Linked DNA regions of Geothrix sp. 21YS21S-2. The protein of the gene in region 2 interacts with the protein of the main gene of each other region in a pairwise test. Links are inferred from orthologs where the notes say so. Each region holds a gene or a part of one and is shown on either strand. Other genes may lie near its edges.

Evidence for each region. Proteins that work in one complex are often made in the same cells at the same time.
Region 1: the proteins of malE (region 2) and groL interact in binary tests that used the Escherichia coli proteins (3 or more experiments, as listed by UniProt). The link is inferred for Geothrix sp. 21YS21S-2 from one-to-one orthologs.

Annotation. Positions count from the first base shown.
Region 1 is NZ_CP132910.1:573,415-576,367, reverse strand. The notes cover bases 56-2,936. They hold groL (chaperonin GroEL), read right to left. Parts: upstream 2,375-2,936; coding sequence 737-2,374; downstream 56-736. Other genes in these bases: RAH40_RS02600 (zinc ribbon domain-containing protein), read left to right, coding at 2,913-2,936; groES (co-chaperone GroES), read right to left, coding at 2,409-2,696; RAH40_RS02615 (hypothetical protein), read right to left, coding at 56-526. Outside these bases: more of RAH40_RS02615, read right to left, coding at 38-55; more of RAH40_RS02600, read left to right, coding at 2,937-2,953.
Region 2 is NZ_CP132910.1:1,917,453-1,920,351, forward strand. What follows is about bases 2-2,828. They hold malE (maltose/maltodextrin ABC transporter substrate-binding protein MalE), read right to left. Parts: upstream 2,102-2,828; coding sequence 902-2,101; downstream 2-901. Other genes in these bases: malF (maltose ABC transporter permease MalF), read right to left, coding at 2-843; RAH40_RS08660 (ABC transporter ATP-binding protein), read right to left, coding at 2,140-2,828. Also shown: more of malF, read right to left, coding at 1-1; more of RAH40_RS08660, read right to left, coding at 2,829-2,899. UniProt on the Escherichia coli protein: Part of the ABC transporter complex MalEFGK involved in maltose/maltodextrin import. Binds maltose and higher maltodextrins such as maltotriose.

The DNA of each region.
Region 1 (2,953 bases), 1.3 Mb from region 2 along the record:
CTGTCGACTCAAGGAGGAAGGAGGCCGCTTCTGCCTGTCATAGGATGACGCAGGTCCCCCGGACGGCGTCCTCATCCTGGATGGCCTTGCGCAGCTCAGCCAAGGGCAGGACGATCCGCACCGTCACGGCGCCGGCCATCCAGAGGCTGCCGGTGCCGCTCCGGACGCAAAGGGCGCCATCGTCCTCCAGAACCAGGCGTGCAAGGGGCCCCGCCGTAGCGGTGTGCCAACGGGTGGCGCCGTCGGCGTCCGTGAGCACCAGATTGCCGTCCTCCCGCATCGTTAGGGCGCCCGCGCCCTCGAAGCCCTCCCCGGGCGACTCCCACTGCAGGACCGCGGCCGGAGCCAGGCGGTACACCGCCACCTTGCCGTCGTCCCGCACGTCCAGGCGATACGCCCCGTTGCGGGAGGTGAGAGACTGCCCCTTGGCGAGGCTCGCACCGCTGGCCAGCGTGTCCTGCGCACCCGCGACGGCGCCCGCTCCGATCAGCAGGGAAGGAAGGATCCAGGATCTTGAAATTCGCACGCTCCACCTTGGGGACAGGGAAACCTTTTTTCATCCTCTTTCCCGGCTAATTTTTCGTTTGGTTTTGCCGGGGATGGACGGGGGTGGACAGGGATAAGGACGGCCTAACGCCATGCCGAGAGGATGCGCGCAAGGGCGGACAGGTTCGCTCCCCGGCAAAAAGAAAGGGGCCCCGAAAGGCCCCTTCCCCTTTTGCCCTTAAGGCCGTGGCTAGTACATGTCTTCCATGCCGCCGCCCATGCCGCCGGGGCCGCCCATGGGAGGATTCTTCTTGTCCTCGGGCAGGTCGCAGACGATGGCTTCGGTGGTGAGCATCATGGACGCCACGGAGGCGGCGTTGCGCAGGGCGCTCTTGGTCACCTTGGCGGGGTCGATGACGCCGAAGGCCACCATGTCGCCGAACTCGCCGGTGGCGGCGTTGAAGCCGAAGTTGCCCTTCTCCTCCTTGACGCGGTTGACGATGACGCTGCCTTCCACGCCGGCGTTGTTGGCGATCTGGCGGAGGGGCTCCTCCAGGGACTTCTTGACGATCTCCACGCCCGTGGCCTGGTCGCCGGTGAGCTTCAGGGTGGCGAGCTTGACCAGGGAGCGGAGCAGCGCGACGCCGCCGCCGGCCACGATGCCGTCCTCGACGGCGGCCTTGGTGGCGTGCATGGCGTCCTCGACGCGGGCCTTCTTCTCCTTCATCTCGGTTTCGGAAGCCGCGCCCACCTTGATGACGGCGACGCCGCCCACGAGCTTGGCCAGGCGCTCCTGCAGCTTCTCCTTGTCGTAGTCGCTGGTGGAGATCTCCACCTGCGAGCGGATCTGCTTGACGCGGCCCTGGATGGCGCTGGGCTCGCCGGCGCCCTCGATGATGGTGGTGTTCTCCTTGTCGATGACGATCTTCTTGGCGGTGCCGAGATCCTCGATCTTCAGGTTCTCGAGCTTGAGGCCGAGATCCTCGGTGACGGCCTTGCCGCCGGTGAGGATGGCGATGTCCTCGAGCATGGCCTTGCGGCGGTCCCCGAAGCCGGGGGCCTTGACGGCGGCGATGTTGAGGGTGCCGCGGATCTTGTTGACCACCAGGGTGGCCAGGGCCTCGCCGTCCACGTCCTCGGCGATGATCAGCAGGGGGCGGCGGCTGTTGACGACCTGCTCCAGGAGGGGCAGGAGGTCGCGCATGTTGGAGATCTTCTTCTCGTAGATCAGGACGAGGGGGCTCTCCAGCTCGACCTTCATCTGGTCGGGGTTGGTGACGAAGTAGGGGCTGAGGTAGCCGCGGTCGAACTGCATGCCCTCGACGACGGTGAGCTCGGTGTCGCGGCCCTTGGCCTCTTCCACGGTGATGACGCCGTCCTTGCCGACCTTGGCCATGGCGTCGGCGATGATCTTGCCGATCTCCTGGTCGCCGTTGGCGGAAATGGCGCCCACCTGGGCGATGGCGTTGCCCTCGACGGGCTTCTTGATCTCGTCGATGGCGGCGACGACGCAATCCACGGCGAGATCGATGCCCTTCTTGATCTCCATGGTGTTGGCGCCGCTCACGACGGCCTTGATGCCTTCCTTGTAGATGGCGCGGGCCAGCACGGTGGCGGTGGTGGTGCCGTCGCCGGCGATGTCGGAGGTCTTGGAGGCCACTTCACGGACCAGCTGGGCGCCCATGTTCTCGTGCTTGTCCTTGAGCTCGATCTCCTTGGCGACGGTGACGCCGTCCTTGGTCATGAGGGGGGAACCGAACTTCTTCTCGATCAGGACGTTGCGGCCTTTGGGGCCGAGGGTGACCTGCACGGCGTCGGCGAGCTTGTTGACCCCGCGCAGGATGGCCTGGCGGGCTTCTTCGGCGTAGATGATGGATTTGGCGGACATTGTTTATCTCCTGAAGGGTTTCCGGAATTCGTTTCTAGCCGACGATGGCGAGGATCTCGTCTTCGCGAACGATGACGTGGTCGATGCCTTCGATCTTCACTTCGGTGCCGGTGTACTTGCCGATCAGGACCTTGTTGCCGGCCTTGACGGACATGGGGATGCGCTTGCCGTCCTCGGCGAACTTGCCGTCGCCCACCGCCACGACCTCGGCTTCCATGGGCTTCTCCTTGGCGGTGTCGGGGATGATGATCCCTCCCTTGACCGTTTCGGCAGGCTCGCTGCGCTTGAGCAGGACACGATCGTATAGGGGCTTGATTGCCATGATGGCCTCCGTGTGAAAAGGGACCCGGGAGCGTCCCCCGGGGTGGCTGTTAGCACTTACTATCAGCGAGTGCTAATCTAGCCCGCCCCCAAATGGATGTCAAGGGGGGCATTCCATGCTTGAGCCTAATTGGCTCACATTTTATTAATCATTTTATTTCGATCTTTGGAGGAGATTGCCCCGCCTCCACGGTCCGCTTGGGGGTAGGCTAGAGGAATGAGTCAGCTTTCCCTCCTGATCGAACTCCAGACCGTGCA
Region 2 (2,899 bases):
GATCACGGTCCAGATGAAGATCCGGATGAAGGGCTCGCGGTACTTGGGCTCCAGGAAGATGCGCTTGTAGTTGTCCCAGCCGATCTTCACCTGGAACCCGGGGAGCACCTGCTCCCCGGCCGGCGTCTCGTAGAAGCCGGTGCGGACGTTGGGCCTGATGACGGTGCCGTCCTGGTTGTTCAGGAGGCTGCCGTCCCCCTTGGGCGTGTAGAGGCGCTTCATCGCCGCGAATTCGCTGAGCCCGGTCATGCCGAGCCTGGCGCCGTTGGGCATCGTCACGGTGAGCTTCTTGAGGTTGTCCTCGTTGGCGATGATGTCGCCCAGCTCCACCGGGTCGCCCGGGGTGAAGCCGGCCTCCGCCTCGGGTCCGGCCTTGACTTCCACCGGCGCGTCGCCGGGCATGGCGAAGGCGGGCGTGAAGTAGACGGCCCCGCCCTCGGAGTCCTCGAGGCGGGCGCGGAACTTCGCGCCGTCGGGAAACAGGGAGAAGCCGAAGGTGTTGCTCTCGCCCGCGTAGGTCTGGTCCAGCAGGTACTGGGTGGCCCGGGGGAACTCGAGGAGGTTCTTGGAGCTGTAGTTGGAGAAGCCGATGAAGATGGTGTAGATGACCGGGAAGACCACGAAGATGATGGCCGCCGCGATGCCGGGGAACAGGTACCGGTATGCATAGGTCTTCTTCGAGAGGTAGATCCAGGCGGCGAGGGCGATGATGACCAGGAAGGTGCCGGCCAGGAGCGCCTCGCCCGTCGCGTAGATGACGGTGACGAGGAACAGCGCGGCGACGACAAGCAGGGCCAGGAAGGCTCGGCCCAGGTTGCGTCGGATGGCGGGTGGGAGGGTCATTTCGTCGTGTCCGCGGAAACGGGCGGGAGGCCTTGCGGCCCCCCGCCCTGGGATGAGCCTACTTGGCGAGGATCCGCTTGGCGGCGGCGTCCATGGCTTCCTTGGGGCTCCGGCGGCCGTCGGTCATGCTGCCCAGGGCGCTGAGCATGGCGGCCCAGAAGCGGCCCATCTCGGGGTTGTTGGGCATGATGACGCCGTCCTTGGCGCTGGCCATGGTGGCCTGGACGCGGGGATCACCCTTGATCTGGTTGAAGAACTCCAGGTTGGCGGGGGCGCCCAGGGCCACGTCGGCGTTGATCTTCTTGAGGCCGGCGGGGACGAGCATCCAGTTCTCGATGAACTCCTTGGCGATGGCGGGGTTCTTGCTGGCCTTGGGGATCATGGCGCCGGTGATGCCGACCATGGGCCGGGAGGGCTTGCCGTCCACGGCGGGGAGCTTGGCGACGCCGTAGTTGATCTTGGCCTTGGCCACGTTGTCCCAGGCCCAGGCGCCGCTGATCATCATGCCGATCTTGCCTTCGGCCATGGCGGTCTCCATCTCGGCGTAGCCCGCCTCGGGAGGCATGACGTCCTCCTTGATCAGCCTGTCCAGGATGGCGGCGCCCTTGACGGCCCCGGCGTTGTTCACGCCCGTGTCGCGCGCGTCATAGGTGCCGTCGGGACGGCGCTTGAAGGCGTAGCCGCCCCAGGCCTGCAGCATGGGGAAGGTGAAGTAGGTGTTGTTGTAGTCCCAGAGGATGGCGTGCTTGCCCTGGGGCTTGAGCTTCTTCTCGATGGCGAACACCTCGTCCCAGGTCTTGGGGGGCTCGGGCACCAGGGCCTTGTTGTAGATGAGGCCCACGGCCTCGATGGAGAGGGGGTAGCCCCAGGTCTTGCCCTGGATGGTGAAGGCTTCCCACGCCATGGGCACCACGCCGTCCTTGAACTTCTTGTTGGGGCGCACTTCGGTGAGGAGGCCGCCCGCCATCCACTCGCCGACGCGGTCGTGGGCCCAGATCCAGATGTCGGGGCCCTTGCCTTCGCTGGAGGCCTGCTGGAACTTGCCCGGGGCGTCCTCGGGGTGCTCGACGACGACCTTGATGCCGGTCTTCTTGGTGAAGTCGTCGCCCACCTTCTGCAGGCCCTTGTACCCCTTGTCGCCGTTGATCCAGATGGTCAGGGGGCCCTTGGGGGCCGCGGCGGTCAGCGCGCTGATGCCGCCGGCCACGACCAGCGCGGCCGCGGTGGCCAGCCTGGCGATTTTCGAGTGCGTGCTCACGGGATTCTCCTTGGTGATGGGATGTGGATGGAGGGGGCTCAGTCCTTCGGAAGGACCTTGCCGGATGCGTCGAACAGGTAGCAGTGCTCCGCGGGGAACGTCAGGAACGCGCTGTCGCCCGTGGTGAGGGGATTGTCGGGATCGGACTTCACGGTGAGGGTCTCGGGGCAGCTCGGGGCGACCACGTAGAGGTAGGTGATGTCCCCCAGGTGTTCGGCCAGCTGGATGTGGGCCGGCGCGGCGCCCTCCACGCCCTGCTTGGAGGCCAGGAGGTGCTCCGGGCGGATCCCCAGGGTCAGCGGCGAGCCCGGCGCCAGGCCATGGGACTTCGCCTGCACGCGGATGGAGGTGCCGTCCGTGAGGCTCACCAGGGTGGAGCCCTCCTGGGCCGACACCAGGGTGCAGGGGAGGAAGTTCATCTTGGGCGAGCCGATGAAACCGGCCACGAAGAGGTTGGCGGGCTTGTGGTAGAGCTCCAGGGGCGTGCCCACCTGCTCGATGAGGCCCTTGTTCATCACCACGATGCGGTTGGCCAGCGTCATGGCCTCCACCTGGTCGTGGGTGACGTAGACCATGGTGGTCTTCAGCTCGTGGTGGAGCCTGCTGAGCTCCACCCGCATCTGCACCCGCAGCGCGGCGTCCAGGTTGGAAAGCGGCTCGTCGAAGAGGAAGACGTCCGGCTTGCGGACGATGGCCCTGCCGATGGCCACGCGCTGGCGCTGGCCGCCGGAGAGGGCCTTGGGCTTGCGGTCCAGGAGGGGCTCGATCTGGAGGATGGCCGCGGCCCGGGCCACGGCC